DNA from 3 places in the Arthrobacter sp. Rue61a genome. Region 3 is predicted to be linked to each of the others. Evidence: riboswitches for the same ligand, from Rfam matches in the RefSeq annotation. Region 3 holds a riboswitch; each other region holds the start of a gene.
The links. Region 3 has a riboswitch for glycine ahead of cycA (D-serine/D-alanine/glycine transporter). Riboswitches for the same ligand answer to the same signal wherever they lie in the genome.
Positions count from the first base shown of each region.

Region 1: another riboswitch for glycine. It lies ahead of gcvP (aminomethyl-transferring glycine dehydrogenase); the one in region 3 lies ahead of cycA (D-serine/D-alanine/glycine transporter).
Region 2: another riboswitch for glycine. It lies ahead of gcvP (aminomethyl-transferring glycine dehydrogenase); the one in region 3 lies ahead of cycA (D-serine/D-alanine/glycine transporter).

Region 1 is NC_018531.1:4,533,726-4,544,432, forward strand. It holds gene ARUE_RS20750 (L-serine ammonia-lyase) at 1-1,142, opposite strand, end outside; gene glyA (serine hydroxymethyltransferase) at 1,445-2,764, opposite strand; gene gcvH (glycine cleavage system protein GcvH) at 2,761-3,144, opposite strand; gene gcvT (glycine cleavage system aminomethyltransferase GcvT) at 3,167-4,288, opposite strand; gene gcvP (aminomethyl-transferring glycine dehydrogenase) at 4,300-7,152, opposite strand; glycine riboswitch at 7,300-7,398, opposite strand; gene ARUE_RS20775 (PucR family transcriptional regulator) at 7,474-8,988, opposite strand; gene speB (agmatinase) at 9,176-10,192, shown strand; gene ARUE_RS20785 (purine-cytosine permease family protein) at 10,189-10,707, shown strand, end outside.
Region 2 is NC_018531.1:991,214-1,001,920, reverse strand. It holds gene gcvT (glycine cleavage system aminomethyltransferase GcvT) at 1-560, opposite strand, end outside; gene gcvP (aminomethyl-transferring glycine dehydrogenase) at 575-3,421, opposite strand; glycine riboswitch at 3,600-3,697, opposite strand; gene ARUE_RS04730 (TetR/AcrR family transcriptional regulator) at 3,791-4,330, opposite strand; gene ARUE_RS04725 (MFS transporter) at 4,403-5,953, shown strand; gene ARUE_RS23650 (hypothetical protein) at 6,017-7,156, opposite strand; partial or broken gene ARUE_RS04715 (cyclodeaminase/cyclohydrolase family protein) at 7,406-8,064, opposite strand; gene ARUE_RS04710 (amidohydrolase) at 8,155-9,378, shown strand; gene ARUE_RS24620 (hypothetical protein) at 9,490-9,702, opposite strand; gene ARUE_RS24615 (hypothetical protein) at 9,844-10,059, shown strand; gene ARUE_RS04695 (NAD(P)/FAD-dependent oxidoreductase) at 10,051-10,707, opposite strand, start outside.
Region 3 is NC_018531.1:835,688-846,394, reverse strand. It holds gene ARUE_RS04025 (VOC family protein) at 170-955, shown strand; gene ARUE_RS04020 (ExeM/NucH family extracellular endonuclease) at 1,146-5,675, shown strand; gene cycA (D-serine/D-alanine/glycine transporter) at 5,797-7,263, opposite strand; glycine riboswitch at 7,415-7,513, opposite strand; gene ARUE_RS04010 (FAD/NAD(P)-binding protein) at 7,588-9,525, opposite strand; gene ARUE_RS04005 (prolyl oligopeptidase family serine peptidase) at 9,586-10,707, shown strand, end outside.

The sequences.
Region 1 (10,707 bases), 1.0 Mb from region 3:
ACCTGCCCCGGCGAACCACCCATCACCTCAGCCAACCCCGCAGCAGCCATCGACGACGCCGAGCCCACCTCACCCTGGCACCCCACCTCAGCCCCCGAAATGGACGCCTGCTCCTTATACAACACACCCACCGCACCCGCGGCGAGCAGGAACTTCACCACCACATCGTCCTTATCGGCCTGGCTGGCCTTGTCCATGCCCGGCGCGTAATTCAACGCGTAATACAACACCGCCGGAATGATCCCCGCCGCACCATTGGTCGGCGCCGTCACCACCCGGCCACCCGAAGCGTTCTCCTCGTTCACCGCCAAGGCGATCAGGTTCACCCACTCCTGCCAATACTTCGGATCATTCCGGTCCTTGTCCTCCTTCAGCAGCCGCTCCAACCAGTCAGGAGACCGACGCCGGACCTTCAACCCCCCGGGCAGCACACCCTCACGCTTCAACGACGTTTCAACACACGCCTCCATCACGGACCAGATATGCAAAAGACCCTCCCGGATCTCCTCCTCACTCCGGGACGCACGCTCATTGATGAACATGATGTCGCTGATCCCCAACCCCTTGGACGAACACCGGCCCATCAACTCCGCCGCCGTCCTGAACGGCAACGGCAACTCCGCCTTCGTCTCCTCCAACTCGGCCCGGGCAGCGTCCTCCTCACCCTCACGGACAATGAACCCGCCACCCACCGAAAAGAACGTCGCCTCCCGCAGCACATTGCCCTGGGCATCAGACACCTGGAACTTCATCCCATTCGTATGCCGCGGCAACACCGTCAACGGATGCAACACCATGTCCTCCACCGCATACGGCAGCTCCACACCGTCCCCGGACGCACCGGCCAGATTCAGCACACCCGTCTCCGCGATCGTCGCCAGCCGCTCCTCCACCTCGTCAGGCAGGATCAACTCGGGGTGAAAGCCCTCCAAGCCCAGCAGCGTGGCCGTCATGGTGCCGTGCCCACGACCCGTCGCAGCCAACGAACCATACAGATCAACCCGCAGCGACGCCACGGAACCCAGGACACCGGCGTCCTTGAGTTCGCCAGCGAACACCGCCCCAGCCCGCATCGGCCCCACAGTATGAGAACTCGACGGGCCAATACCCACAGAGAACAGATCAAAAACACCAACAGCCATGGCTGGGATCCCTTTCAGGGAAGAGTGAAACAAACAAGAATGTGGGGCCGGGCCAAATCCCGAGCCAAGGCAGGCCCAGCCCCTGTGGAAGCCGAGTGCAGCTTCCAAACCCGGTGTTTACGTGAGGCATTCGTTCCCAGCGAACGCCTCACCCGGGAGATCAAATGTGCATCGTGTGCACCACGGCCGGTCGCACCAACGGCCGTTGGGGCCGTTCCGTAAACGGGGTCCCGCTGCAAAACATGCCGTGCGCACGGCATGTTTTGCAGCGAGCCCACGAAACGGCCTGCAAAACCGAACGGCTAGCCGAGGTTCGCGACCCCCGGGTACAACGGGTGCGCCTTAGCGAGTGCCTCAACACGGTGACGCAACCCGGTAAGGTCCGCGTCGGCGTCGGCGATCAACACTTCGGCGATGATGTCCGCTACCTCGCGGAAGGCCGCTTCCCCGAAGCCGCGCGTTGCCAGCGCCGGGGTGCCGATGCGCAGGCCGGAGGTGACCATGGGCGGGCGGGGGTCGAAGGGGACGGCGTTGCGGTTGACGGTGATGTCGATTGCGGCGAGGCGATCTTCGGCTTGCTGGCCGTCGAGTTCGCAGTTGCGGAGGTCGACGAGGACCAGGTGCACGTCGGTTCCGCCGGAGACTACGTTGATGCCCTTGGCGGCGACGTCGGGCTGCACCAAGCGTTCGGCGAGAATCCGTGCACCGGCGAGGACGCGTTCCTGTCGCTCCCGGAATTCCTCCGAGGCGGCAATTTTGAACGCAACAGCCTTGCCTGCGATGACGTGTTCCAGCGGTCCGCCTTGCTGGCCCGGGAACACGGCCGAGTTGATCTTCTTGGCGATATCGGCGTCGTTGGAGAGGATGATGCCGCCGCGGGGGCCCGCGAGGGTCTTGTGCGTGGTGGACGTGGTGACGTGCGCGTGCGGGACCGGCGAGGGGTGCAGGCCCGCGGCCACAAGGCCGGCAAAGTGTGCCATGTCCACCATCAGGTACGCGCCCACGGAGTCGGCGATCCGGCGGAACTCAGCGAAGTCCAGCTGCCGCGCGTAAGCGGACCAGCCGGCGACGATGAGCGCCGGTTTGTGCTCTTGCGCCAGGCGCTCAACCTCGGCCATGTCCACGGTGTGGGTGTCCTCGCGAACGCCGTAGGGGACCACGTTGTAGAGCTTGCCGGAGAAGTTGATGCGCATGCCGTGGGTCAGGTGGCCGCCGTGGGCCAAGTTCAGCCCCATGATGGTGTCACCCGGCTTGATCAGGGCGTGCATCACGGAAGCGTTGGCCTGGGCACCGGAGTGCGGCTGGACGTTCGCGAATTCGGCGCCGAACAGTGCCTTGATGCGGTCGATCGCCAGCTGCTCAATGACATCGACGTGTTCGCAGCCGCCGTAGTAGCGCTTGCCCGGGTAACCCTCGGCGTATTTGTTGGTCAGCACCGAACCTTGGGCCTGCATCACGGCAACGGCCGTGTGGTTCTCGGAGGCGATCATTTCCAGCCCGTCGCGCTGGCGACCGAGTTCGTCGTCGATCTTTGCGGCGATCTCAGGATCCAGCTCTGATAGCTGGGCGTCCAGCGACGCCGACACAACTTGCTGGTACTCAGTCACAGATACCGGGTTCACAGTTCTCCACCGTTCGTTGCAGCGTATTCTTCGGCCGACATGAGCGGCCCTTCTTCCGTGGCGGCAACCTTGAAAAGCCAGCCGGCACCGTAGGGATCGTTGTTGATGAGTGCCGGATCGCTGACAACGGCGTCGTTGATCTCGGTCACCTCCCCCGTCACGGGCGAGTACAGGTCCGATACCGACTTGGTGGATTCAACCTCGCCACAGGTCTCGCCTGCGGTCACTGTGGAACCAACCTCGGGGAGGTCCACGTACACAATGTCGCCCAGGGCGTCAGCGGCTACAGCAGAGATCCCGATCCCGACAGGCCCGCCCCCATCAGAGGCAACCCACTCGTGCTCGGCCGAGTATTTCAATTCAGCAACTACCTTGCTCATTTCAATTCCTAACTTCTCGTGACTACTTTTGGCGCTTGTAGAACGGCAGGGCGACAACTTCGAATGGTTCGGCTTTGCCTCGGAGGTCGACCTCAACGATCGTTCCCGGCTCTGAATGCTCGACGTCGACGTAGGCCATCGCTACCGGGTAACCGAGCGTCGGGCTTGGCTGGCCGGAGGTGACTTCGCCGATCAGGGAGCCGTCCTTGAGCACCGAGTAGTGGGCGCGCGCGGCACGGCGGCGCGTGCCCTTGAGGCCCACGAGCTTCTGCCCAAGGGTGGACCCCACACCGGCAGCCTTGATGGCGGTGAGTGCCTCCCTGCCCACAAAGTCGCTTTCCTTGGCCAGGGAAACTACCGGGCCCAGGCCTGCTGCGTAGGCATTGACGTGCTGGGAGAGCTCGTTGCCGTAGAGCGGCATGCCGGCTTCAAGGCGGAGCGAATCGCGGGCGGCGAGACCTGCGGGGATGAGTCCGTGGCCTTCACCGGCTTCCAGCAGCGCTTCCCAGAGGCCTGCGGCGTCGACGTTCGGGACGTAGATCTCGAAGCCGTCTTCCCCGGTGTAGCCGGTGCGGGCGAGCAACAGGTCCTCCCCGTTGATGGATACCTCAACCGCGGCGTAGTACTTCAGTTCGGTGACCAACTCGTGCTGTTCCGCAGGGACCAGTTGCAGCAGGATGGCTTCAGCGGTCGGGCCCTGCACGGCGATGAGTGACGTCTCGGCAGAGACATCCTCGACGACGACGTCAAAACCGGCCGCGCGCTTCAGCAGCGCCGCGGAGACCACCTTGGCGTTGCCCGCATTGGGGACTACCAGGTACTTGTCTTCAGCCCGTCGGTAGGAGATGAGGTCGTCGATGATGCCGCCGTCGGCGTTGCAGATCAGCGAATACTTGGCCTTGCCTACAGCGATCGCTGACAGCTTGCCCACCAGGGCGTAGTCCAGGAAGGCCGCAGCGTCGGGGCCGCTGACCCAGACCTCGCCCATGTGGGAGAGATCGAACAGGCCCGCCGCGTTACGGACGGCATGGTGCTCGGCGAGTTCGGACTCGTACTTCAGCGGCATCTGCCAGCCGCCGAAGTCCGTGAAGGAAGCGCCGGCCTTTTTGTGCTGCTCGTAGAGAGCGGTGTAGTTCTCAGACATGTCGGGAGTCCTTAGTTTTCGAAGTCTTCGAGCGGAGGGCAGGAGCACACCAGGTTGCGGTCACCGGCAGCTCCATCGATGCGTCCAACTGGCGGGAAGTACTTGTCCTGCTTCAAGTGGTGGACGGGGAACGCTGCCTGCTCGCGCGGGTAGTCGCGGTCCCAGCCGGAATTTACGACGGCGGCAGCTGTGTGCGGCGCGTTGCGCAGCGGCGATTTCTCAAGAGTGAAATCACCGCTGGCCACCTGCTCGATCTCGGCGCGGATGGTGATCATGGCTTCGATGAAGCGGTCGATCTCGGCAAGGTCCTCGGACTCGGTCGGTTCCACCATGAGCGTGCCCGCAACCGGGAACGCGAGCGTGGGGGCGTGGAATCCGAAGTCGATGAGGCGCTTGGCCACGTCTTCAGCGGTAACTCCGGTGCGGGTGGTCAGTTCACGCAGATCCAGGATGCACTCGTGGGCAACAAGTCCGCCCTCGCCCGTGTACAGGACGGGGAAGTGCTCGTCCAGGCGGGAGGCAACGTAGTTGGCTGCGAGCAGCGCGGACTTCGTGGCGTCGGTGAGGCCTTGGCCGCCCATGAGTTTCACGTAGGCCCAGGAAATCGGCAGGACGCCGGCGGAACCGTAACGTGAGGCCGAGATGGCTACGCCATGCCCTTCCTCGTGCGCTGCTTTGTTCGCATCGCCCGGCATGAACGGAGCCAAGTGTGCCTTCGCAGCAACAGGGCCAACGCCCGGTCCACCGCCGCCGTGCGGGATGCAGAAAGTCTTGTGCAGGTTCAGGTGCGATACGTCACCGCCGAACTTGCCCGGCTGGGCCAGGCCAACCAGCGCGTTCAGGTTCGCACCGTCAACGTACACCTGGCCGCCGGCTGCATGGATCGCGTCACAGACTTCGCGGACGTCGGCGTCGTAAACGCCGTGCGTGGAGGGGTAGGTGATCATGATGCAGGACAGGACGTCTTTGTTGGCTTCGATTTTGGCGGTCAGGTCTGCGTGATCGATGGTGCCGTCGGCAGCCGTGGCCACCACCACAACCTTCATCCCGGCCAAGACCGCGGACGCGGCGTTGGTACCGTGGGCCGACGCGGGGATCAAGCAGACAGTGCGCTGCTGGTCACCACGGGACAGGTGGTATCCACGGATGGCCAGCAGGCCGGCCAGCTCTCCCTGGGAACCGGCGTTCGGCTGGATGGAGACCTGGTCGTAGCCCGTGATCTCGGTGAGGTCGGCTTCCAGGTCTTCGATCAGTTCCCGCCAACCCGCTGTCTGGTGGTCCGGAGCGAACGGGTGGATCGACGCGAACTCAGGCCAGGAAATCGCTTCCATCTCAGCAGTCGCGTTGAGCTTCATGGTGCACGAACCCAGCGGAATCATGGTGCGGTCCAGTGCGAGGTCCCGGTCGGACAGCCTGCGGATATAGCGCAACAGCTGCGTCTCGGAACGGTGCGTGTTGAACACCGGGTGCTGCAGGAAGTCGCTGCTTCGGACCACGTCTGCGGGCAGTTCGAACCCTGCTGCGTCCCCTACCGGACCGGCTCCAAAGGCGACGGCCACCGCGGAGAGGACCTCCGGCGTCGTGGTTTCATCAATGCTCACCCCAACGGTGTCGGCGTCGATGAATCGCAGGTTGATGCCGCGTGCCTCGGCGGCGCCGATGACTTTGTCAGCCTTGCCGGGGACGCGCACTGTGAGGGTGTCGAAGAAGGACTCGGACGTAAGTTCCCGGCCAGCTTTCTTCAGCGCTGTGGCAAGGGTGCGGGCATGGCCGTGAACGGTTTCGGCGATCGCCTTCAGGCCTTCCGGACCGTGGTAGACGGCGTACATCGAGGCGACAATGGCCAGCAAGGCCTGCGCTGTACAGATGTTGGACGTCGCCTTTTCGCGGCGGATGTGCTGCTCGCGGGTCTGGAGGGCCAGACGGTACCCGGGGACGCCTGCGTTGTCCTTGGAAACGCCCACGATACGGCCGGGAAGTGTGCGCTCCATGCCTTCGCGGACCGCCATGTAGGCCGCGTGCGGGCCGCCGAAGAACAGGGGCACGCCGAAGCGCTGCGCGGTTCCGACGGCGATGTCCGCACCTTGTTCACCCGGGGGCGTGATGAGGGTGAGCGCCAAAAGGTCAGCCGCGACGGTGACCAGCGCACCGCGTTCCTTGGCGTCGGCGATCACGACGGAGTGATCGAAGACTCGGCCCGAAACGCCCGGCTGCTGGAGCACGATGCCATTGATGTCGCCGTCGGGAAGGCCCGCCGAAAGGTCAGCGATCTCCACCTCGAAGCCCAACGCCTCAGCGCGACCCTTCACGATCGCGATGGTCTGCGGGAGGAGGTCGGAGTCCAGGACAGTCTTACCGTCCTTGGCAGTCTGGTTCTTGTTGGCCCTGCGCATGAGCAACACGGCCTCGGCCACGGCGGTGGCTTCGTCCAGCAGGGAAGCGTTCGCAACGGGCAGGCCGGTGAGGTCCTGCACCATGGTCTGGAAATTGAGCAGCGCTTCGAGGCGGCCCTGGGAAATTTCCGGCTGGTACGGGGTGTAAGCCGTGTACCAGGCCGGAGCTTCAAGGATGTTGCGGCGAATGACCGGGGGCGTGACGGTGTCGTAGTAGCCCTGGCCGATCATCTGCACAGCGGTCTTGTTCTTGGAAGCGAGCTTCCGTAGCTCGGTCAGGACCTGGACCTCGGTGAGGGCGTCCTCCAACTTCAGGGCAGTGTCCTGGCGGATCGAATCGGGGACCGCGACGTCTACCAGGCCGTCGACAGAGTCGTAGCCAATGGCCTTGAGCATGGTGTCAACATCGGCTTGGCGACGGGCGCCGATGTGCCGGTCCGCGAAGGCGGTGGGGGTTGATTGAACAGTCAAGAGGAACTCCATGATTCAGGCGCCCAGTGAGCGCTCGATGATGTGGGTTCCTCCCCGCTCTGTATTGGACCTGAGAGATTCCGCAGGAATGGTTGCCTGCTTGCACCGTCGGTGAGCCCGGTTACCCGGACTGCTTTCCAGAGTTGCCTAACCGCGGCGGTACATGGGCCTGAGAGATTCCTGGGGAGGATTTGCTCCTACGGCGCCTGACTGGATGTACCGGCAGGGCTCTCCCGCCGCAGATCAAAAGCGTTGCGTCACCGTGAGTGACACGCTTCACACCATAGCTGGTTGTTTTGAAAAAGCGCAAGCAAGGTGAAGTTACTGATGCATCGCCTCATGGATTTGCAGCGCGAACCAGAGCTGGGCAACTGTGGACGTTTCACCCATATCCAGCCCCGTCAGCTCGCCGATTTTCCGTATCCGGTAGATGATGGTTTGCCGGTGCGCGAACAACGCCGTTGCGGTCTTTTGCCAGGACCGTTGCGAGTCCAGATACGTCCTGAGCGTGACGAGGAGATCGCCCTCCTGGCTCTGCTCGTAGTCGAAAATCGGGCCTAAAAGCCGCCGAACCAGCGCCGTTCCTTCCTCGAAACCCGTCAGCCCCAGCCATGACGGCCCCTCCGCATAGCGGGCCAGTGCCAGCTTGTTGGCACGGGCGGAGCCAAGCGCCCAGAGGGATTCCTGCAGTGCGCGTTGGATGTTGGCAACGGCCGCCGGCGCGCTGATCCCGATCGCAGCATCCGCCCCGGCACAGTGCGCCAGGACGTGGTCAGGGACGTCGGCCGGGACCACCACATGGAGCCTGTTGTTCCGCTTCAACGACGCCGACGCAACCCCGTGCCTCCACAGTTCGATGTGCACATTGGCCAGCCTGTCGCCGTCGTCCGCTTGTCTGTCTCCGCCGCCCGCCGACATCGAGGCGAGCAGGAAATCCTGGGGCGAAACCTCGAAAGCTGCCAGCCGGCTCTCCATTTCGGCCGCGCCCAAGCGTCCGTCCATTGCCTGCAGGAGGAACTCGCCGGCCAGCCGGTGGCGGCCTTCCAGCGACAAAACGATGCGCGAAAGCTGCAGTCCCAGCACGGTTGCGGCGTGAAGGAGTACGACGGCGTCCGGGTGCGGTTCGCTGTTGGGCAGCACCACCAGGAGCGCATTGGCATGCGTGGGAATGTCCATGGTGAGCACGTGACGGCCCCGGATGCGGTGCCACTGGAAGTTCTTTCCGGCGAGGGACACCTGCCCGGACAGCGGAGCCCATTCCTCGGCAAGGAACTCTGGCAGCGTTTGCCCGTCCGGATGCCAGGGATGGAGGCAGCGTCGGTCCACCACGAACAGGTTTGCGTCGAGCTCAGTGGCCAGCCGCTGGACCAGGCTCTGCCAATGGTCCTCGGAAGCTCCGGCGGTGCGGAGCAGATCGTAGACGCGGGCCGTCTGCCGCAGTCGGCGCGATTCTTCGAGCAGTGAGGACTCGGCAACCGACCGGGCGATTGCGATGAACGGCAGCGGATACGGGATGTTGACCAGTGGCAACGGCAGCCGCTCGCACGCCGCCAGGAATTCCGCGGTGAGGGGCGGCGCGTGCATCTTCTCACCGATCGCCAAGGCGCTGGCACCGCTGTCCACCAAGGCCTCTGCGAGCGCCACCTGACCTTGCGCGTCTGGCGGGATGGACAGGCCGTTGGTCATCATGAGCTCGCCGCCTGTCACCCATTCCCACAGTCTGGGCAGATCCGAGGTGTGGGCCCAGGTGATGCGGTTGTCCCGGCCCGCCGATCCTGCCAGGAGCGTGAGCCCGAGTTGAGGCTCGGCCACGAGTTCAGCCACGGTGATTGCCATGCGGGGTCCTGTTTTCCTTGCGTTCGATGAGGGGTTGGCGCCATTTCAGGCACCTCTTAGACATTCGTCTAAACGCCTCGACCATTTGTAGTCAATGTAGCGCTTTTCGGAGTGATCGGCGTCACCAAGAATGGAATTACTTACTTCCCGCTCAACGGCGAGCACCCCTCACCCCAAGGATTCTTCAATGGCAACGCATCAGCCCATCGGCCCTGTCGACGCAACCAAAGTTCCCCGGTATGCAGGACTCGGTACCTTCGCCCGTCTCCCCCAAATTGACCGCGTCCCGGACTACGACATCGCGATCGTAGGAGTACCGTTCGACGGCGGAACCTCCTTCCGGCCGGGCGCCCGTTTCGGCCCTGCCGCAGTCCGCGAGGCCTCCCGGCTCCTCCGCCCGGGCTATCACCCGGAGCTCGACGTTGAACCGGTATACGAAGCCCAAGTGGTGGACGCCGGCGATATTGCCTGCACCCCCTACGACATCACTAGGGCAGTCCGCGAGATCGAGGAGCAGGCGTTGCCCCTGATCAGCGGAGGCAACGGGCTCAGCGAGGACAAGCGGCTCATCTCGATCGGCGGCGACCACACCATCGCCCTGCCCATGCTGCGAGCGCTGAACAAGGTTCATGGTCCGGTGGCACTGCTGCATTTCGACGCCCACCTGGACACGTGGGACACCTACTTCGACCAGCCCATCACGCATGGAACCATCTTCCGTCGGGCGTTCGAGGAAGGCCTCCTTGTGGAGGACAAGTCCATGCACGTGGGTATCCGCGGCCCGGTCTATGACCGCAACGACTTCCTCCGCGACCACGAATTCGGCTTCCAGATCATCCGTTGCTCGGACCTGGACGTTATTGGGGTCCCGGCGGCCATTCAGCGGGTGAAGGACCGGCTGGGCGATACCCCGGTGTACGTTTCCATCGATATCGACGTCCTGGATCCGGCGTTCGCACCCGGCACCGGCACCCCGGAGATGGGCGGGCTCCACTCCCGCGAACTCCTTGCCCTGCTCCGCGGACTGAACGGCATCAACATCGTGGGTGCCGACGTCGTTGAGGTCGCCCCGGCGTATGACCACGCTGATATCACCACGGTCGCCGCGGCCACCCTGGTCTTCGACCTTCTCGGCCTCATGGTGAACCGCAGCAAGGCCACCGCTGGCCGCGAACTGGCTTCGGCATCCCGGACCGCGTCATGAGCACCGCGCCCACCGCTGAGGTTCCCCGGCTGGAAGACAAGACCATCCAGCCCATCCCGGCCAACGAGCGCCACGGCAAGGCCCGGGACCTCTTCACCATCTGGTTCGGCTCCAACATCATGATCATGACCATCGTGACCGGCGGACTCGCCACTACGGTGTTCGGCCTGGGCTTTGTTCCGGCGATCGTGGGCATCATCATCGGCAACGTTGTGGGCGGCATCTTCATGGCGCTGCACTCTGCCCAAGGACCGCAATTGGGTGTGGCACAGATGATCCAGACCCGTGGCCAGTTCGGGTCGTTCGGGGCACTGTTGATCGTGGTCATCGTGGTGATCATGTACGTCGGATTCTTCGCGGCGAACCTGGTGTTTGGCGGCGAAGCAATGGCGGCCGTCAGTCCCGGCATCAGCGTTGACGCGGGCATCGTCATCATCGGTGTGGTCAGCGTTATCGCCACGATTTTCGGCTACCGGCTCATCCATGCCTACGCACGCGTTTTGAGTGTCGCGGCC
Region 2 (10,707 bases), 160 kb from region 3:
CCGCCGTCGAACGTGAACGGTACTTCGACCGCCGCGTAGTACTTGAGTTCGGTGACCAGCGCATGCTGCTCGACGGGCACCAAGCGGAGGAGGATCGCTTCGGCGAGGGGACCCTGCACCGCGATCAGCGAGGTTTCAGCGGATGCGTCCTGGACCTCGACGTCGAACCCGGCCGCCCGCTCCAGTAACGCCGTGGCCACAACCTTCGCGTTGCCCGCGTTCGGGACCACCAGGAACTTCTCGGAGCCGCGGCGGTAGGTGATGAGGTCATCGATGATGCCGCCGTCTTCCTGGCAGATCAGCGAGTACTTTGCTTTACCGTCGGCCATGGCGGAGATCTTGCCCACCAAGGCGTAGTCGAGGAACGCGGCTGCCTCGGGACCGGTGACCCAGACTTCACCCATGTGGGAGAGGTCGAACAGGCCGGCGGACTTGCGGACTGCGTGGTGCTCGGCCAACTCGGACGAGTACTTGAGCGGCATCTGCCAGCCGCCGAAGTCGGTGAAGGACGCGCCGAGCTTCTTGTGCTCTTCGTAGAGAGCTGTGTAGTTCTCAGTCATTTTGTGGGACCGTCCTAGTTCTCGAAGTCTTCGATCGGCGGGCAGGAGCAGACCAGGTTGCGGTCTCCGGCTGCGCCGTCAATGCGGCCAACGGGCGGGAAGTACTTGTCCTGCTTGAGGTGGTGGACCGGGAAGGCGGCCTGCTCGCGCGGGTACGCACGGTCCCAGTCAGAACTTACGACGGCGGCGGCTGTGTGCGGCGCGCGGCGAAGCGGGGAATCCTGCACGGAGAAGTCACCGGCAGCAACCTGGTCGATTTCCTTGCGGATGGTGATCATGGCTTCGATGAAGCGGTCGATCTCCACGAGGTCTTCCGATTCGGTGGGCTCCACCATGAGCGTGCCCGCCACCGGGAAGGCCAGGGTAGGCGCGTGGAAGCCGAAGTCGATGAGGCGCTTGGCAACGTCCTCAGCGGTGACCCCGGTCTTTGCCGTCAGTTCACGCAGGTCCAGGATGCACTCGTGGGCCACGAGTCCGCCTTCGCCGGTGTACAGGACCGGGAAGTGGTCGTTGAGGCGGGATGCGATGTAGTTCGCGGCAAGCAGCGCGGACTTGGTTGCCTCGGTGAGTCCCTGGCCGCCCATGAGCTTCACGTAAGCCCAGGAGATTGGAAGGACACCGGCGGAACCGAAACGGGAAGCCGAAATCGGGACGTCGTTGCCTTCGGTCCAGGAGGCTGCATCGCCGGGCATGAACGGTGCGAGGTGTGCCTTTGCAGCTACGGGGCCAACGCCGGGTCCGCCGCCGCCGTGGGGGATGCAGAAGGTCTTGTGCAGGTTCAGGTGGGACACGTCGCCGCCGAACTTGCCCGGCTGGGCCAAGCCAACCAGTGCGTTGAGGTTGGCGCCGTCGATGTACACCTGGCCGCCGGCCTCGTGGATGGCGTCGCAGACTTCCCGGACGTCGGCGTCGTACACACCGTGCGTGGACGGGTAGGTGATCATGATGGCCGAGAGGGCGTCCCGGTTAGCTTCGATCTTGTTCTTGAGGTCAACGTGATCGATGGTGCCATCGGGTGCCGTGGCAACCACAACCACCTTCATGCCGGCCAGGACTGCCGACGCTGCGTTGGTGCCGTGGGCTGAGGCGGGGATGAGGCAGACGTTGCGCTGTTCGTCGCCACGGGACAGGTGATAGCCGCGGATGGCCAGCAGTCCGGCGAGCTCACCTTGGGAACCGGCGTTCGGCTGGATGGAGACTTGGTCGTAGCCGGTGATTTCGGTCAGCTGTGCTTCGAGGTCGGTGATGAGTTCACGCCAGCCCTCAGTCTGGGAATCCGGAGCGAACGGGTGGATGGAGGCGAACTCCGGCCAGGAGATGGCTTCCATCTCGGCTGTGGCGTTCAGCTTCATGGTGCACGATCCCAGCGGGATCATGGTGCGATCCAGCGCGAGGTCGCGGTCCGAGAGCTTGCGGATGTAGCGCAGGAGCTGGGTTTCGGAGCGGTGCGTGTTGAACACGGGGTGCTGCATGAAGTCGCTCGTACGCTCAACGGAACCTTCAAGCGCAAAGCCTTCAGCGGCTTCAGTGACCGAAGCGCCGAAGACATCAAGGAGACCGCCGACAATTTCAGATGTAGTGGTCTCATCGACGGAAATTCCCAGAGTGTCAGCGTCGATGCCGCGCAGGTTGATGCCCTTGGCCTCCGCTGCGGCGATGATCTCGGCAGCCTTACCGGGGACGCGGACGGTGATGGTGTCGAAGAAGGAACCGTGAAGGACCTCGACGCCGGCAGCCTTCAGGGACGCTGCAAGGGTACGGGCGTGACCGTGAGCGGTTTCGGCGATCGCCTTCAAGCCCTCGGGGCCGTGGTAGACGGCATACATTGAGGCCACGATGGCGAGCAGCGCTTGCGCGGTACAGATGTTGGACGTGGCCTTCTCGCGGCGGATGTGCTGCTCGCGGGTCTGCAGCGCCAAGCGGTAGGCGGGGACACCGGCGTCGTCCTTGGAAACGCCCACCAGACGGCCGGGCATGGAACGCTCCAGGCCCTTTTGGACGGCCATGTACGCGGCGTGCGGGCCGCCGAAGAAGAGCGGAACGCCCAGGCGCTGTGCGGAACCAACGGCGATGTCGGCGCCCTGCTCACCTGGAGGGGTGATGAGGGTCAGTGAGAGGAGGTCGGCAGCGACGGTCACCAGCGCGCCGCGTTCCTTGGCGTCAGCGATCACGGCGGAGTGGTCGAACACGCGGCCGGACACGCCGGGCTGCTGGAGGACGACGCCGTTGATGGCACCTTCCGGGAGGCCAAGGGAAAGGTCAGCGACCTCAACCTCGAAGCCGAGCGCTTCGGCGCGGCCCTTGACGATGGCGATGGTCTGCGGGAGGCAGTCTGCGTCGAGGACGGTCTTGCCATCCTGAACGGCCTTGTTCTTGTTGGCGCGGCGCATCATGAGGACGGCCTCGGCCACAGCCGTTGCTTCGTCCAGGAGGGAGGCGTTGGCGATCGGCAGGCCCACCAGGTCCTGGACCATGGTCTGGAAATTGAGCAGCGCTTCGAGGCGGCCCTGCGAGATTTCCGGCTGGTAGGGGGTGTAGGCGGTGTACCAGGCTGGGGACTCGAGGATGTTGCGGCGGATCACCGGGGGCGTCACGGTGTCGTAGTAGCCCTGGCCGATCATCTGAACGGCGGTCTTGTTCTTGGAAGCGAGCTTGCGCAGCTCAGCCAGAACTTCAACTTCACTCAGTGCGTCCTGAAGGGTGAGGGCGACATCCTGGCGGATGTCGTTCGGGACGGCGGTGTCGACCAGCGAATCGACGGTGTCGTAGCCGACGGACTTGAGCATGGTCTCAATGTCGGCCTGGCGGCGGGCGCCGATATGCCGATCGACGAAGGTGGTGGAGGCAGAACTAACCGTCACGAAGGAACTCCATTACTTGGGCAGCGTTTGGGTACGCCACAGCGGCTGGGTTCCTCCCCGCTCTGTATTGGACCTGAGAGTTTCCGCGCGTTGCGTGAACAACCATCGCTTGCACCGTCGGTGAGCACAGCACTTTCACCCTGAGGTGGGTTCCGTGCCTGCTGCTTTCCAGAGTTGCCTCGCCGCGGCGGTGCGTGGGCCTGAGAGATTCCTGGGGAGGGTTTGCTCCTACGGCGCCTGCATCACTTGCTTGCAGGACTCTCCCGCCGCAGATCAAAGGCATGTTCAGTTGTGTGTGGGCACCGCGTTGGGCACGCCACAAGGGTTAATTGTCCTACGTCCGGGGCGCTGCAGCAAATGGATGAATCGCTACTTCCGTAGCCGTTCGAGGACTCCCAGCAGGATTTCAACGTCGGCCTCCCGCCCGGCGTTTCCGCCCTCCTGCCCGCCTTCAAAAATCGCATTGAAATAGAGGCCGTCGCCCATGTAACTCACAGCTTTGGCAACCTCGGGTCCAACATCCTCCGCCAGCACGTCCAGCCACCGTTGCTGGATAGCAGCAAACCTGCGGCGGGTTTCCTCGTGAGCCACCTCAGCCAGCCTGGTAGCGGCGACGAAGGCCCGATCCATGGGCGTATCTGCCCAGAGCGAGGACCTGATGAAGTAGGCAGCCGAACCATCCGGTGCTGCCTTCATCAGTTCGGTATCTTCATCGGCGAGCAGGTCCAGGCGCTCCAAAAGGGCCGTGGTCAGCGCTTCCTTATTGGGAAAGTGGTACAGCAGCCCACCTTTGGACACCCCTGCGCGCTTGGCAACCGCATCGAGAGTGGCAGCCCGCTCCCCTACCTCAATAAGGAGGGCTTCGTAGGCATCCAGGACGGCATCCCGGGCAACTGGTTTTCGTGGCATAGGTACATCATTCCCTAAAGGCTTGGGGGGTTCCATTTGAAACTGTACCGTCTGGACGGTACAGTAAGTGACATGTACTCGCCGTCCTCAACCCAAGCACCCCGTTCCGCTCGTCCCGTTAAGGGCCAGGCAGCACCGTGGCGCGATTGGACGGCTCTGGCGCTCCTGATGTTCCCGGTACTGCTGGTGGCCGTCGACAACACCGCGCTCACCTTTGCCCTGCCCGAGATTGCCCGATCCCTGGAGGTTGGCGGCGTCCAACTTCTCTGGATCGTGGACGCCTATCCCCTGGTCCTGGCCGCGTTGTTGGTGTCCATGGGCAACTTGGGCGACAGGATCGGACGACGCCGGTTGCTGCTGATCGGCAGCACAGGCTTCGCTGCGGTGTCGGCTGCTACGGCATTCGCACCGACCGCGGAATGGCTGATTGCCGGACGCGCCGGCCTTGGCGTCTTCGGCGCCATGCTGATGCCCTCCACGCTCTCCCTGATCCGGAACATCTTTACCGACCCGAACCGTCGCCGGCTAGCGATCGCTGTCTGGGCTGCCGGCTTCTCCGGCGGTGCCGCCCTCGGTCCGATCTTCGGCGGTTGGCTGGTTGAACACTTCTGGTGGGGTGCCGTCTTCCTTGTGGCAGCTTTCCTGCTCCTCCCGCTCCTGGCTTTCGGCCGGGTCCTGATTCCCGAGTCCAGGGACGCCAATCCCGGCCGTGTTGACGTGCCCAGCATCTTCCTGTCCGTAGTCACCATGGCGCCGTTCGTTTACGGCATCAAGGAATTCGCGGTTCACGGTTTTGGGGCGTCCGCAGCTGCTTTCATGGGCCTCGGCGTGGTGATGGGCATTCTTTTCGTCCGTCGTCAGCAGCGGATCGAGAACCCCATGTTGGACGTTGCCTTGTTCAAGAACAAGGTGTTCAGCACGGCAATCGTGGCGAATGTCCTGTCCCTGTTCTCCATGACGGGCTTCATCTACTTCTTCGCCCAGCACTTGCAACTTGTTGAGGGCCAGTCCCCCATGGAGGCAGGCATCGCGATGATCCCCGCCCTCCTGGCTACGGTTGTCGCCGGCTTGCTGGTGGTGCCGCTGGTCAAGCGCGTGCGGCCTGGATTCGTTGTGGCCGCGGGCCTGACGCTCAGCGCCGTGGGCTACTTGATTGTGGTTGTGGGCGACCACGGCAGCGGACCCGTGTTCCTGTTGTCAGCCCTGACTGTCCTCGCAGTTGGTGTGGGTGCCGCGGAGACCATCTCCAACGACCTGATCCTGGCCTCAGTGCCGGCCGACAAATCCGGAGCGGCCTCGGCCATCTCCGAGACCGGCTACGAGCTGGGATCGCTCCTGGGAACCGCTGTACTCGGCTCCATCCTCACGGCGTCCTACCAGCACAACCTGATCATTCCGGACGGCATCTCGGAGCAGGCTGCCGGGAATTCCACGGAAACGCTGGCCGGCGCTGTTGATGCGGCGGCCGCACTTCCGGCCCCGTTGTCAGAGGCATTGACACATGCCGCCCGGACAGCTTTCGAGTCCGGTGTTCACATCACTGCGGCGATTGGGCTGGTACTGATGGCTGGCGCGGCAGTGCTCGCCGCCGTCGTGCTCCGGCGTGTGCCGAAGGCGCAGTAAAGGCACAGCGCCGACTGAAGCTAGACAGCTTCGGTCGGCGCTGCTTTTTGTCTACGCCGGCTGTCAGTCCGCACTGCTGTTCTTCGGCTCCAAGAAGTTCCGGGCTGCGGCCACCCCGGCTTCGAGGTCCCCGATACCCGGACCACAAATGGCCCCGAGTACTTCCACAGTGATGTTGGCCCCTTCACTGATGGCTGCCATCAGGTCCGCGGGTGCGGGAATGTGACGCGTGCCTGACCTTCGGCTGGCGTCACCGATCCAGTCAACAATCTCCTCGGCAAGGGCCTCGTCGGATTTCATCGGGAAGCCGACTGAAAGGAAGCCGTCCGCGTGGTCGTATTCGGCGCGGGCCCAGGATCCTCCTTCAAACCCAAAGACGAAACCGATCGGAACGCCCTCCCGCGGAAGGCCAGCGTTCCACCAGTCCGGGGTTTTGGCCAGCAAGTTCATTTCAACGTCCGAGTCCCCGCCGGTGCCGCTGAGCACGTTTTCGCTGGCCTCGTGGTCGTGGCCGTAGAGCAATGCCCTTTGGTCATCGAGGACGTCCATGGCCACCCAGTTGCCTCCGCCGTCGTCATGATACATATGGTTCTGGGAGCCGTTGCAGGAGTCACCGTACCCAAGGGCCGTCTTAACGGCCGACACTACTGCCCACCGACGGGCCAACGATTTCGGGGTAGGGATTTCCATGCCGATCAACCCATCGCGAACTCCCCAGCAGAATCGGTCAGAGGCGGCGTAAATACTGACAAGCTTCTTCCCTGATGTCTCTACTCGGGCACCTACCGGCAACGTCAAGGCTCGAGCCAAATTTCCCCTGCGCCTGATAACGTCGTGCACGGGCAACACTTCCTGATCTGCAGCTGCCCCTGGTCCCACTACCCAGCCCGAATCATTTGGCTCTGTGGGTTCCTCCCGCCTTAGGGTGACTCGCGGCATGTCCAATGCCGACGGGGACACACGTAACGTCTGCCCCAACTTCACAGGCGACCAGGCCGTCTCACTCACGGACTTGCTCCACGTCGACTGAACTGCCAACAACGTAGCGGCGTAGCTCAGATCCCAGGTAGAAGACTCAAGACCCGGGCCGGAAAGGTCCACAGCGCTGACACGGAAACTCTTTCGGGCGGTCTGGTGCAGATTGAAGTACCAGGAGCCGTGTGAATACCGGAGACCATCGACCAGATCCTTTGGATCAGCCATGGAAACCGCTCCTAGAATGACCTCCACGGCAGAACCGCAGTCCTCCCGGGCCAGACCTTCCACCGTGATCGCACCAACCTGCACCCTGAATGTGGAGAGACCCGACGGCGGCTCCGGAATCGGCGTCAAAGGTGCTGCCCTTTTCCTGAAGATCACGTCAACCTGTCCTTTCCTCACTTCGTGTTCTTAGTCGGTAGTTAAGTAGCGGGGAAAGACGGATCGTGATGCAAAGACGCACATCGACTGAAGCTAGACAGCTTCGGTCGGCGCTGCTTTTTTGTCTACGCCGGCCGTCAGTCCATCAATTCTGTCGAGGGCGTCGCTGAGTCGGGTGACTGTATTCCATAGTTCTGGATGCTGTTTCCTAATTTCCTCCAGTGCGGTGCCCGCGGAGGTCAGGGATGCGAGGTCGAAGCTCACGTTGGTTCGTGCTCCGGCTATGGCTGCGCGGAGGGCTCCGAACCCGACCACGACATCTGCAATAAGCGCAGGATTGCCGTTGGAAGCGAGCCAGCCGAGATCTTCAATGGCGTCGATGGCCCGCTCCCCCAGAACCGCTGATGCCTTGGCAGCATGGACGGACGCTTGATGTATTGCTTCGTCGCGTTCCGGACCGGGGTCGAGACGGAAGGCAGCGCCGAAGGCGTTGGAGGCGGACGCGTCGTCGTCGGCTAGTTGAAGGGCAATTCGTCGGAGTTCGTGCGCCCGGGAGTGGATGCCGTTCAGCTGTTCGCGCTGGGCCTCCTCCGCCTCGGTATATCCGGCCACCATGGACGTCAACGAGGCCGCGATGGAGAGCATGACCCCGTCCCTGCACCCCCGCCCGGCGATCCGGTGGACTCCGCCAAGGCTTTGGTCCACTCATCAACTGTGGATATCTGCGTCGTGACTGATTCAGAATCGTTCATGCCATCCAGTGTGCCGGGGCTTCCCCGCCTTTGCAGCTTCGGGCTGGATACACTGGCCAGACCTAGGCGTCGAATGAAAAGGGCAGACTCATGACCATTGACCTCGAAGAGCTTTACAAGGACCTGCACTCCCATCCTGAGTTGTCCTTCCAAGAGACCCGAACTGCCGGGATCGCCGCGGGTTACCTCGAAGAACTTGGCTTCACCGTTCATCGCAACATCGGAAAGACCGGGGTTGTTGGCGTTCTGGACAATGGGCCCGGACCGGCGGTGATGCTCAGGGCAGACTTGGACGGCTTGCCCGTAAAGGAAGCAACGGGCCTGGAGTACGCAAGCACGGCGATGGGTGTTGATCACGAAGGCAAGGACATGCCGGTCATGCACGCTTGCGGCCATGACGTGCACGTGACCTGCCTTGTTGGCGCGGTGGAGGTTCTGGCCGCGCAACGTGATGAGTGGCAAGGCACACTGATCGCCGTGTTCCAGCCGGCCGAGGAATGGGGCGGCGGGGCGGAAACCATGGTGGCCGATGGCTTGTACGACACTGTGCCGAAACCGGACGTCGTCCTGGGCCAACATGTGGCCCCCTTCCCCGCCGGATGGTTCGGTGTCCGTCCCGGCGTCACCATGGCGTCCGCCGATTCGCTCAACATCACCTTGCATGGTCGGGGCGGGCACGGATCACGCCCCGAGACCACTGTTGATCCGGTGCTGATGGCGGCTGCAACCACTGTCCGGCTCCAGGGAATTGTGTCGCGTGAGCTCGCCGCCAGTGACTCCGCGGTGGTGACAGTTGGGCAGATTCACTCCGGGACCAAGAACAACATCATTCCGGAAACGGCAACGTTGGGCCTCAGCGTCCGGTCATTCAGCGATGCCACCAGGGATAAGATCCTCGGTTCAATTGAGCGCATTGCCCAGGGCGAAGCCACAGCATCAGGTGCTCCCAAGGAACCGGAGATTCATTTCGAAGAGCACTTCCCGCTGACCGTCAACGATGCAGCTGCCACTGCGAGGGTGTCGGCAGCTTTCACGGCAAAATTTGGCGAAACGCAGATCATCGACCCCGGTCCCGTGTCCGGCAGCGAAGACGTTGGAGCCTTGGCGAAAGCTGCCGGCGCTCCCCTGGTTTTCTGGTTCCTAGGAGGGGCCGAGCCTTCCTTGTTCAAGGAGTGGGCAACAACGGGTCGCCTTCCCGAGGACATTCCGTCGAATCACTCGCCCTACTTTGCGCCCATAATCCAGCCGACGCTGGCACGCGGAACTGAAGCTCTGGTGACGGCTGCGCGGGAATTCTTGGCCGCTGAGTCGTAAGGCCCAGCCTTCTGCAGCAAGGCCGCAAAAGGTAAGGCGCTGCGAGCGCAGCGCCTTACCTTTGCTTAATTCTTAAATCAGTCCAGCTTCTTCGATCGGGTCAAGGGATCCCTAGACTTTCTCGTGGATGCGGTGGATCCTCGGTTCGGAAACCTCGGATTCCCTGCGACGGCGGGCCAGGAAGGTAAATAGCGTTCCTTCCGTCCGTGGACGGCTCTGTGCAGGTTCCTGGTCCTTGGGTGCCTCAGACGTGCGTGCTTCAGGCTTGCGCACGGAGTCCTTCTTCGTGCGCCGCTCGAAGTCGTCATAGTGCGCGTAGCACATGACCAACCTCCTTAGTGGCTGTCCCTTAATCGTCCTCCCGTCAAAGCGACAAGTCGACTGTTTTCGCCAGCCTTCAGCTGTATCGGCGCTGAGTTGTACTGGCGCGCGCCCAACGAGCTCATCGAACGAATACTCTCCGGCATGACCGGCACTCCTGCGTATGTCCGCAACGCGAAGATGGAGGTCGAGTCCACCCGCTGGGCACGCCATAACGTCCATTTCCACAGGACCGCCAGGAAGACGTTGCGAAACGCGTTGGCGGGAGAAATCGAACTCACCGGGTTCCTGGCCAGCTGGACGGCAGCCCATGCGTCGCCTCACGGCGCTGAGCTGCGGTCCGGCGAGCCCCTAACGTGACACGGTTGAAGACCGCGCTGCTTCCACGGCAAGCCTCGTCTCCTCGGCGATGAGGTCGGCATTGATAGCTGCCCCGGCCATGACACCTGCGGCTGCGGAGGCCATGACCTGTCCCATGAGGTCGGTGACGTTTCCGGCAGCGTAGACACCCGGCACTGACGTTGCACCGCCCATGGGATTGACTTCAACGTGGCTTCCAACCCCCATAGGGTGCTCCACCGAGGGAACGCCCAGGGATTCCAGCACGCCGCTCCGTGCCTCCATGCGGGAGCCAGTGACGACGGCTTCCACAGGAATCACAGTGCCGGAGGCCAGCACAACACCGGTCAGGACGTCATGAGTGACTTCCAATGCTTGGACACGCCCGTCCACGACGGTGATGGAACGGGCAGCCAACTGCTCCCACTGTTCGTCCGTCGGTTCCACCACGTCATTCAGGAACAACGTGATGTCGGAGCTCCATTGGCGGAACAGCATCGCCTGATGCAACGCCATTGGTCCCGAGCCTATGATGCCGATCTGCTTTCTCCGCACTTCCCAGCCGTGGCAATAGGGGCAGTGCAGGACGTCTTTGCCCCACCGTTCACCAAGACCTTGAACGTCCGGCAGCAGGTCCACCAGTCCGGTGGTGACCAGCAAGCGCCGCGC
Region 3 (10,707 bases):
GACCCGGGGCATTCTTGCGTCTGAGCCAGGGTTCCCGTGCGGAACTGATAACTCACAACCGGAAGATCATTGAAACTGTCAGAGGCCCCGCATAGTGTTCTGTCTGTCTCCACACCACACAGACATCAGCCGCAGTTTTGGCCGCGGCACAACCACAGGAGCCTTACCCATGCCCAAGCCTGACATCACTCCCGGTTCCCCCTGCTGGATCGACCTTGTGACGTCCGATACGGAGAAGGCCAAGGCCTTTTACACGGCACTTTTCGGCTGGACCTATGAAACCGGAGACCAGGAAAAGTACGGCGGCTACATCACGGCTTCCAAGGATGGCCGGATGGTTGCGGGCATCATGGAGAAGCAGGCGGACATGGGGGCCATGCCGGACGTTTGGTCCACCTACCTTCGCACCGACGACATCAAAGCAACCACCGAGGCCGCTGCCGCCAACGGCGGCCGGGTGCTCCTTGAACCCATGGAGGTCCCCGAGCAAGGCAGCATGGCCATGTACGGGGATGCCTCAGGCGCCGCAATCGGCGCCTGGCAGTTCGGTGAAATGAAGGGCTATGAGGTGGCGGCTGAGGCCGGAGCTCCCGCCTGGCATGAACTGCTTTCCAAGGACTACGAGTCCGCGGTCACTTTCTACCAGAAGGTCTTCGGCTGGGACACGGAGGTCATGAGCGACACTCCGGAATTCCGATACACAACCCTGGGTGCCGGTGACGACGCCAAGGCGGGCATCATGGATGCCTCCGGTTTCCTGCCCGAGCAGGTCCCCTCCATGTGGAGTGTGTATTTCGCGGTGGAAGACACGGACGCCACTGCTGAGCGAGCCGCGTCCCTCGGTGCCACCATTATGCAGCCCGCCGAGGACACACCCTTCGGGCGCTTGGCCACGTTATCGGACCCGACCGGCGCCGTTTTCAAGGTGATCCAGGACTTGGGCCAGACCGCCTAGTCGTCGGGCTATTGGGCCGTTGCACGGTCCCTCATTGTTGACCCCAGGTCAACCCTCCATTCATCCGTTCGTGTTCAGCTAGGTCCGAGGCAGCTTTACCCGGGAGTAACTTCCGGCACTCGCCCACTTCACAAGACAGTGGGCGCCATTCATGGAGCTCCACAGGGCTCACTGATGAAAGTTCAAGCGGATGAAATTTATGCATTGGAAATCCTTGGCGGGCACTGTCCTGTCGGCTGGGCTGATTACCGCCCCGCTGACGGCAGTACCGGCCTTTGCAGCTGATGAGCTCGCAGCCGGCGCATCGCCCGTGGTGATCAACGAGGCCTACCTCAGCGGTGGCAGCAACGGTGCGGCCTTCAAGAACAAGTTCGTGGAGCTTTACAATTCCTCGGACGCACCGGTCAGCCTGGCGGGCTGGTCGCTGCAGTACCGGTCTGCCACTACCAGCACAGCGCCCACGGGGATCACGCCCCTGACCGGCAGCATCCCCGCGAAGGGATATTTCCTGGTCCAAGGCGCCACCAACAGCGGAACGTCCACGGCGCCGGAACTACCCAAAGCCGATGTCCAGGCAGCCGGCACGCTGAACCCCAGCGGAACTACCGGGACGCTGATCCTGGCCAAGCAGGCCACTGCCGTCACTCCCCTTCCGACGGGGTCGGTGACGGGCAACGCAGCCATCGCTGACCTCCTGGGCTACGGCACCTCCAACACCTTTGAGACCGCCGTTGCCACCGCACCCACCGTCAACTCGGACGTTAAGAGCCTCAACCGCACCAATGGTGCGGACACCGACTCCAACGCGGCGGATTTCAGCCTCAGCGCCACCATCACCCCCACCGCCTCCAACGGCAGCGGAACCCCGCCCGTTGACCCCCAGCCCGAGCCCGGGGTCAAGACCATCGCCGAGATTCAAGGAACCGGTACAGCCAGCCCGTTTGTTGGCAGCACCGTGACAACCAGCGGCAAGGTCACCGCTGTCTATGCGACCGGCGGTTTCAACGGCTACTACGTCCAAACCGCCGGAAGTGGCGGGGACAACGCGGGGGCGGCCAGGACGGCGTCGGACGCTTTGTTCGTCTATTCGCCGTCGACGGCGCCAACGGTCCAACCGGGCGACTACGTGCAGCTCACCGGTGTGGTCAGCGAATTCGCCAGCCAAACCCAGCTGACCGTTGAGGCGGCGGGGTTAAAGAAGCTGACCGAAGCCGCGCCGGAGGTTAAGTCCACGCCGTTCACGCTGCCAGCCAATGAGGCCGCCCGGGAAAGCCTGGAAGGCATGCTCCTGGCCCCGCAAGGTGACTTTACGGTCTCGGACAACTACTCCCTGAACCAGTACGGCGAGATCGGCCTCGCGGCCGGCACATCGCCTTTGGTACAGCCGACGGCGGTAGCCACCTACGGTTCGCCGGAGTATGCCGCTGTGGTAGCGGACAACGCGCTGCGCGGGATCAAGCTCGACGACGGTGCGTCCACCAACTTCTTGAAGGACGCCACCACCAAGGCCCAGCAATTGCCCTACCTGACCACGTCCGATCCTGTCCGCGTCGGTTCCCCGGCGCAGTTCCGGACTGACGTCATCCTGGGCTACGGCAACAACTCCTGGAAGTTCCAGCCCCTGACTGCGCTGAGCCCGGCCAACGCTGACTCTGTCCAGCCGGCGAGCTTCACCGCCTCCCGGCCCGAAGGTCCCGCCGACGTGGGGGGCAACCTCAAGCTGGCTTCCTTCAACGTGCTGAACTACTTCCCCACCACCGGTGACCAGCTGGCCGGCTGCGTCTTCTACACCGACCGCGAGGGCAACCCGATCACGGTCAAGGAAGGCTGCAACGCCCGCGGTGCTGCCAACGCGGAGAACTTCGAGCGCCAGCAGAGCAAGATCGTTGCCGCCATCACCAAGTCCGGCGCCGACGTCGTATCCCTTGAAGAGATCGAGAACTCGGCGCAGTTCGGCAAGAACCGCGACGACGCCTTGTCCAAGCTGGTGGATGCCCTCAACGTCAAGACACCCGGTGTTTGGGACTACGTGCGCACACCCGCCAACGCTCCCCCGCTGAGCGACGAGGACATGATCCGCACAGCATTCATCTACAAGAAGGCAGCGGCCGAGCCCGTGGGCGAGTCCATCATCCACAACGACACCGTGGCCTTCGCAAGTGCCCGCAAGCCCCTCGCGCAGCTCTTCAAGCCGGTTGGCGGGGACGATGACAAAAAGTTCATCGCGATCGTGAACCACTTCAAGTCCAAGGGCTCCGCCGCGACCCCGGATGACACGGACAAGGGCCAGGGCGCGTCGAACATCGCACGCACAAAGCAGGCTGAATCCCTGCTCGCCTTCTCCAAGGACCTCCAGGCGTCCAAGGGCACGGACAAGGTCTTCCTGATCGGCGACTTCAACGCCTACGCCAAGGAAGATCCCATCAACGTCCTCACCGGCGCCGGTTACACCGACCTTGAGGTGGGTACAGGCAAGCACTCGTACCTCTTCGGAGGCATGGTTGGCTCGCTGGACCACATCCTCGCTTCTCCTGCCGCCCACAAGGTGGTGACCGGAACAGACATCTGGAACATCAACTCCGTGGAGTCCGTCGCGCTGGAGTACAGCAGGTATAACAACAATGTGACCAACTACTATGCCCAGGACGAGTTCCGGGCCAGTGACCACGATCCTGTGGTGGTGGGCCTGAACCTGACTGCGGACCAACCGGCAACCGTCGACCTGCAGTTCCTGGGTATCAACGATTTCCACGGGCGGATCGACTCAAACACCGTCCTGTTCGCCGGAACGGTGGAAAAGCTCCGCGCTGCAGCTGCTCCCGGCGCTACGGCCTTCATTTCGGCCGGTGACAACATCGGTGCTTCCCTCTTCGCTTCTTCGGTGGCGAAGGACCAACCCACCATCGACGTCTTGAACGCGCTCGAATTGCAGGCTTCCGCTGTAGGCAACCACGAGTTCGACGGCGGTTGGGCGGACCTGCGCGACCGCGTCACAGCTGGAGGTACCAACGCGAAGTTCGCCTACCTGGGCGCGAACGTCTACCAGAAGGGCACCAGCACCCCGGTCCTGCCGGAGTACAAGGTGATGGACATGAACGGCATGCGGGTAGCAGTGATCGGTACTGTCACGCAGGAAGTTCCGTCCCTGGTGACCCCGGCCGGAATCGCGGATCTGGAGTTCGGCGATCCTGTGGAAGCCATCAACCGGGTTGCCGCGAAGATCAAGGCCGACAACCTGGCAGACCTCATCATCGTGGAAAACCACGACGGCGCTGCTTCCGGAACACCCGAGGGCGCCACGTTGGAGCAGGAAGTTGCAGCCGGCGGGCCGTTCGCCAAGCTGGTCAACGAAACCACTCCCGACGTCGCCGCGATCTTCACAGGACACACGCACAAGGAATACGCCTGGGACGCTCCGATCCTGGACGCCAACGGCCAGCCCACCGGCAAGACCCGCCCCATTGTGCAGACTGGCAACTACGGCGAGAACGTAGGCAGCGTGACCCTCACAGTGGACACCGCAAGCAAGTCCGTGACCTCTTACAAGGCCGCCATCGTGGACCGGACTACCGAGACCGCTGAAAGCCTCGTTGCCACCTACCCGCGTGTGGCGGCAGTGAAAACCATCGTGGACAAGGCCCTCGCCCAGGCTGCCGAGATCGGCAACCAGCCGGTAGGCGCGGTGACAGCTGATATCACCACGGCCTTCACCCCGGATCCCGCCGGCGGCGCCCCCAAGCGGGACGATCGCGCGAACGAATCCACGCTCGGCAACCTGGTGGCGGACTCCCTGGTGGATACACTCAAGGCTCCCGAACTGGGTGCGGCGGAGATCGGCGTCGTGAACCCCGGAGGCCTGCGTAATGAGCTGTACTACGCACCGGACGGGACCATCACCTACGCCGAGGCCAACGCGGTCCTGCCGTTCGTGAACAATCTCTGGACCACGTCGCTGACCGGCGCTCAGTTCAAGACGCTCCTGGAGCAGCAGTGGCAGACCAACGCCGACGGCACCATTCCCAGCCGCCCCTACCAGCAGCTGGGCGTGTCCAAGAACGTCAGCTACACCTACGACGCCGCCCGCGCCGCAGGTGACCGCATCACCGGCATCTGGGTGAACGGTGCTGTGCTCGATCCTGCCAAGCAGTACAGGATCGGGACGTTCAGCTTCCTGGCTACCGGCGGTGACAACTTCCGGGTCTTCAAGGAAGGGACCAACACCAAAGACACGGGCTTGGTGGACCGCGATGCGTGGATCAAGTACCTGCGCGAGCACAACCCTGTTTCGCCCGACTTCGCACGCCGTTCCGTTGCCGTGGCCAACTCCACGGCGGCTGAGGTCAAGGCCGGAGAGTCCATTACGCTGGCCATCTCCAAGCTGAACCTCACCTCCATCGGCAGCCCGGCCAACGCAACGCTGAATGCAGTGTTCGTCGATGGCAAGGGCTCGGAATCGGCACTCGGTTCGGTCCCGGTGACCGCGGGCACCGCCACGGTGGACCTCAAGGTTCCCGCCGCGGCAGCTGCAGGCACCGGCACGTTGGTGCTGACCGCCGTCGAGAGCGGAACCGTGGTGAAAACGCTGGTGAACGTAGCGGAAAGCGGCACCAACCCGCCGCAGTGCACCGCACCCGTCAAGCCGTCCAAGTGGTACGACATCGTGGGATGGATCCGGTACGGCTTTGCCTGGTTGGAGTACCAGAGGTGCCTGAGGGGCTAGCCGCCCCTGAGCCACAGGGCCGAGAGGCCAGTACCCGCGAGGCCGGTACAAGGCAGGACCCCTCACGATCTTCTTCGTGAGGGGTCCTGCCTTTGGTTTGCGGCCTTTTGGGCCTGCGCGGTTACTTGTTCACGGGTTCCGGTTCCCGGTCCCTTTCTGCATCCCGCTGGAGCTCAGCCTTGAACTCCTCGTAACGGGCCAAGTGCGCGGGACGGCGCCGGAGAATCAACCAGGCGACACCCAGAATGATGAACCACACGGGCGTGGCCAACAGGGCCGTGAGCGTGTCCGGTTGCGTGGTCAGAGCCCAGAGGACGAAGGCGAAGAACGCGAACACCACCCACACCATCACCACTCCACCGGGCATCTTGAACGCCGAGGACTCGTGCAAGTGCGGGCGGCGCTTCCGGAAGGCAAGGTAGCTCGCCAGGATGATGGACCAGACGAAGACGAAACACACAGCGGACACCGTAGTGACCATGTCGAACGCCTTGCCGATGTCCGAGCCGGCATACATGAGGACGACGCCGGACAGCAGCAGGATGCAGGACAGGAACAGGGCGTTGCGGGGCACTTTGCGTCCGGACAGCGCGCCGAAAACCTTGGGTGCGTCGCCTTCCTGCGCGAGTCCGAACACCATGCGGGACGTGGAGTAGATGCCAGAGTTGGCCGACGACATGGCCGAGGTCAGCACCACCAGGTTGACGATGGTGGCCGCTGCGCCGAGACCAGCGAGCGAGAACATGGCGATGAAGGGGCTATGTCCGGCAGCAAACTGGGTCCACGGGGTGACGGACATGAGGATGATCAGCGCGCCCACATAAAAGAGCAGCACGCGGATGGGGATGGAGTTGATGGCTTTGGGGAGGTTCTTCTCGGGGTCCTTGGCCTCGGCAGCTGTTGTGCCCACGAGTTCGATGCCCACGAACGCGAAGACGGCGATCTGGAAGCCGGCCACGAAGCCCATGAATTCATTCGGGAAGAAGCCGCCGTGGCTCCACAGGTTGGTGAAGCTGGCCGGTCCGGCGTCGGACTGGAAGCCGCTGAAAATCATGAATAGGCCAACGATGATGAGCGCCGCAATGGCCACGATCTTGATGAGGGCGAACCAGAACTCCGTCTCACCGAAGGCTTTCACGGTGGCGAGGTTCAGGAGCAGGAGGATGCCGATGGTGATCAGGCCCGGCACCCAGAGGGGCAGGGAGGGCCAAAGTTCCTGGGAATACCCCGCGATTGCGATCACGTCCGCGATCCCGGTGATCACCCAGCAGAACCAGTACGTCCAGCCGGTGAAGAAGCCGGCCCACGGTCCCAGGAGGTCGGCGGCGAAGTCGCTGAAGGATTTGTAATTGAGGTTGCTGAGCAGCAGTTCGCCCATGGCGCGCATAACGAAGAACAGCATGAAGCCGATGATCATGTACACGAAGATGACGGATGGGCCGGCAGCGGAAATGGTCTTGCCGGATCCCATGAAGAGGCCGGTGCCAATGGCTCCGCCGATGGCGATGAGCTGGATGTGGCGGTTGCTGAGTTGTCGCTCGAGGTGGGGTGAATCTGTGCCGGTGGAAGGCGGGCGCTGAATCGTCAAAGGAACTCCATCGTTCAGGCGGCACGGGGTGCCACATTGATTCGGGTTCCTCCCCGCTCTGTACGTGGACCTGAGAGTTTCCGCCTTCCTGCAGGGCAGGAAGGCTTGCACCTTCGGTGAGCCCGGTGACCGGACTGCTTTCCAGAGTTGCCTCGCCGCGGCGGTACATGGGCCTGAGAGATTCCTGGGGAGGGTTTGCTCCTACGGCGCCTGACGGGATGTACCGGCAGGACTCTCCCGCCGCAGATCAAAAGCGCGCACACCCAAGTGGGTGATGCAGCTCACACAGTAGCCAAGGTCGGGTAGAGGTGCAACCCCACGTCCCTAGCGGCCCAGAATGCTACGCGCAATCTCATCAGCATCGCGGAGCGTCCGCTGGCCGCTCGCGTAGGCGGGTCCGGTGCGCGGCCTGGCCTCGGCAGCGATGGCCGTCCCCCACTGCGAAGCGGACAATTGCAGGCCCAGGACATACAAGTTCCTGGTGATGGATCCGTTGGCAGCCAGAGGCCTGTAAGGATGGGGTTCCACGTCCAGGCCGGTGGTCTGCATGGGCGTGCCCTCAACACTCATCATGATCTTGGTGCGGACCAGCCCGTCGGACATGAGCTGTTCCAGCAGCGGCGAGAGGTTGATGCCCACCCTGTTTGCCGGCGACATCGCCTCGATAAGCGTCCGCGCTTCAACCGGACCGTCGTGAACCCACGGCGAAACCGCCCGGAACAGCTTAACACCCCGGTCCACACTGAACTTCGGATCCGGTCCCACGAAACTTACGACGCCGGCACGCGCCAAAGCGGCCAACTGCTCCGATCGCAGGGCTGGCGCTCCGCTGGCGAGGCCTTCCACGAACGACTCGAACCAGCCGCGCAAACCCGCCAGCCAGGACTCATCGGTGATTCCGCCATCCGCCACGACGGATTTGAGGATGGCCCGGCCGGTGTGGAGGGCGCCGATGGCCATCTTGACGGGGTCCGCCTCGCCGAGTGCAGATCGTCGGGCATCATCGTCAAGGTAGGCCGTGATTGCGGCATCCAACTCGCTCCGGGAAGCAAAGGTACGGCCTGCGAGCGGCGCCGCGAGCCCTCTCAGGTTCAGCCGGCGGGAGGTAACAACGTGCTTTTCCACCACGTCTCCCACCTTTATTTCCCAGTTCGCCGTGGTGTGCGCATGTGGTTGGAGCGCGTCCTCCAGGTCAGCCAGGAACTGTGCGGGGTCCTTGATCGCGGCGGGCTGGGACCGTGCAAGCGTTGAATAGTAGGCCCAGAGTGCATCACGGTGAAGCAGAGGCCAAAGGTCATGATCGAAGCCCGGCTGGATACCCGCTGCACGGAACCGGTCCACGGCATCTTCCGTCAGGTAGCGCATGGTGATGCTGCTGGGGTAGTAGCCCGCCAGCCCCGCCTTGGCACGATACGGGGTGCCCCTGCGGGACGCAGCAATGATCCGGGGCTCCCTGCCCGATGCCCGGTACTCGAGGATGCCCGCGCCGGGCGAACCAGCCTCAACGAACTTGCCGCCGCGGGCCTCCGTCAACTGGCCCATGACATCGAAGAAGTTCAAGCCCATGCCGCGGACCAGCACGGGCTCATTGTCCGGCACAGCCTGCCAATCAACGTCAGCCGGCGGAGCAGGCGGGAAGTACAGCAGGCCCTGTTCGTCCGCGGCACTCTTGAAGGACCGCTGCTCAGGGTTCAGCCGGGACTCGATGTGACCCAGGGCGAGGACCACGGAACCGACGGTGAGCGTCGCACCGCTGGCGAGTTCGACGTCGAACCCGTCCGCTACGGGGCGCGCAGCAACGGCGAGCGTCTCATGGAAGGTGACCTTGACGCCGTCGGGCAGCCGTTCCAGCAATCCGTCCAGAGTCTGGCGAAGGTAGCGCCCGTAGATCGCGCGGCTGGGAAAGTTGTGCGATTCGAGGGTGGAAAGCTCCGCCTTTTCGGCGTCGTTCAGTCCCATGCCATCACGACGACGGGCCTCACGCCATTGATCGAACGAACCACCCGCGAGCGGCGGTGCGAGCTGGGGGTCCTCCGGAATAAGCGTGGGATAGAACGACTGGGTGTTCATGAGGAACAGTCGTGACTGCTCCGGCTGCCACACATGACCCGAACCGGCCGGATAAGGATCCACGACGTCGATGTGCAACGTGGTGCCGTGCGGGCTGTCCGCAGCCCAATTCGCGAGCAACCGCTCAAGGACACTGGTGCCCCGAGGGCCGGCCCCAATCAGGGCAACACGGTTGGTTTGGGATTTAGCCACGCTCAAGCCTAACTTCTGCGTGACTTGCTTACCGTTGAACAGTGTTGCTTGGATGGGGCGATGACCACCACAGAAGCTGATCCGACGCCACTCCCCGAGAATGACGCTGCGCCGGCCTCCGGCCCCCGCCACGCAGCGGACGTCGCGCCCGAACCCACGGACGAAAACGTCTGGCTCGAGGACATCCACGGCGAAGAGCAGCTGGCGTGGGTCCGCGAGCAGAACGCCCGCACCGAGGAACTCTTGGAGGACGCCGAATATGAGGCCGTTGAGGCCGGCATCCTGGAGGTCCTCGACTCCACCGATCGCATCGCCATGGTCTCCAAACGAGGCGATTTCTACTACAACTTCTGGAAAGACCAGGAACACCCCAAGGGCCTCTGGCGCCGCACCACCTGGGAAAGCTACCTCACCGAAGAACCCGAGTGGGACGTTCTGCTGGACATCGACGCCCTCGCCGCCGCTGAAGGCGTCGAGTGGGTCTTCCACGGCGTTGGCTTCCTCCGTCCAGCCGACGGCTCCGAGTACCGCCTGGCCATGGTTTCGCTATCTCCCGACGGCGGCGACGCTGACCGCCACCGCGAGTTCGACGTCGAATCCCGCACCTTCGTGGAGGGTGGCTTTGATCTGCCCACCGCCAAGGGCAACGTCAGCTGGCTGGACGCCGACACTTTGCTCGTATCCAGCACAGCCGAAGGCCTGCCAGCAACTACCTCGTCCTATGCGCGGACCGGCGTGAAGCTCCGCCGTGGCCAGTCCCTTGCCGACGCCGAGCGCCTCTTCGAAATCCCCGAGGACCACATGCTGGCCATGGTGGCCCACGACTCCACGCCTGGCTACGAGCGGACTTTCGCCGTGGACTACATCGACTTCTACAACCGCAGTACATCGCTGCTGCGCGACGACTCCTGGGTGGTCATCGACGTTCCCACGGATGTGAACATCAGCGCCCACCGGGATTGGCTGCTGTTCCGTCCGCAGAAGGACTGGGATGTTGCCGGTGTTCTCTACCCTGCCGGGTCCTTGCTGGCCGCGGACTTCGAGTCCTATCTGGCAGGGACCCGTTCACTGCTGGTCCTGTTCACGCCGGATGCCCACACGTCGCTGCAGTCGTGGAGCTGGACCAAGGACTACCTCCTGCTGAACCTCCTGCGCGATGTGTCCTCCGAGATCCGGGTGCTG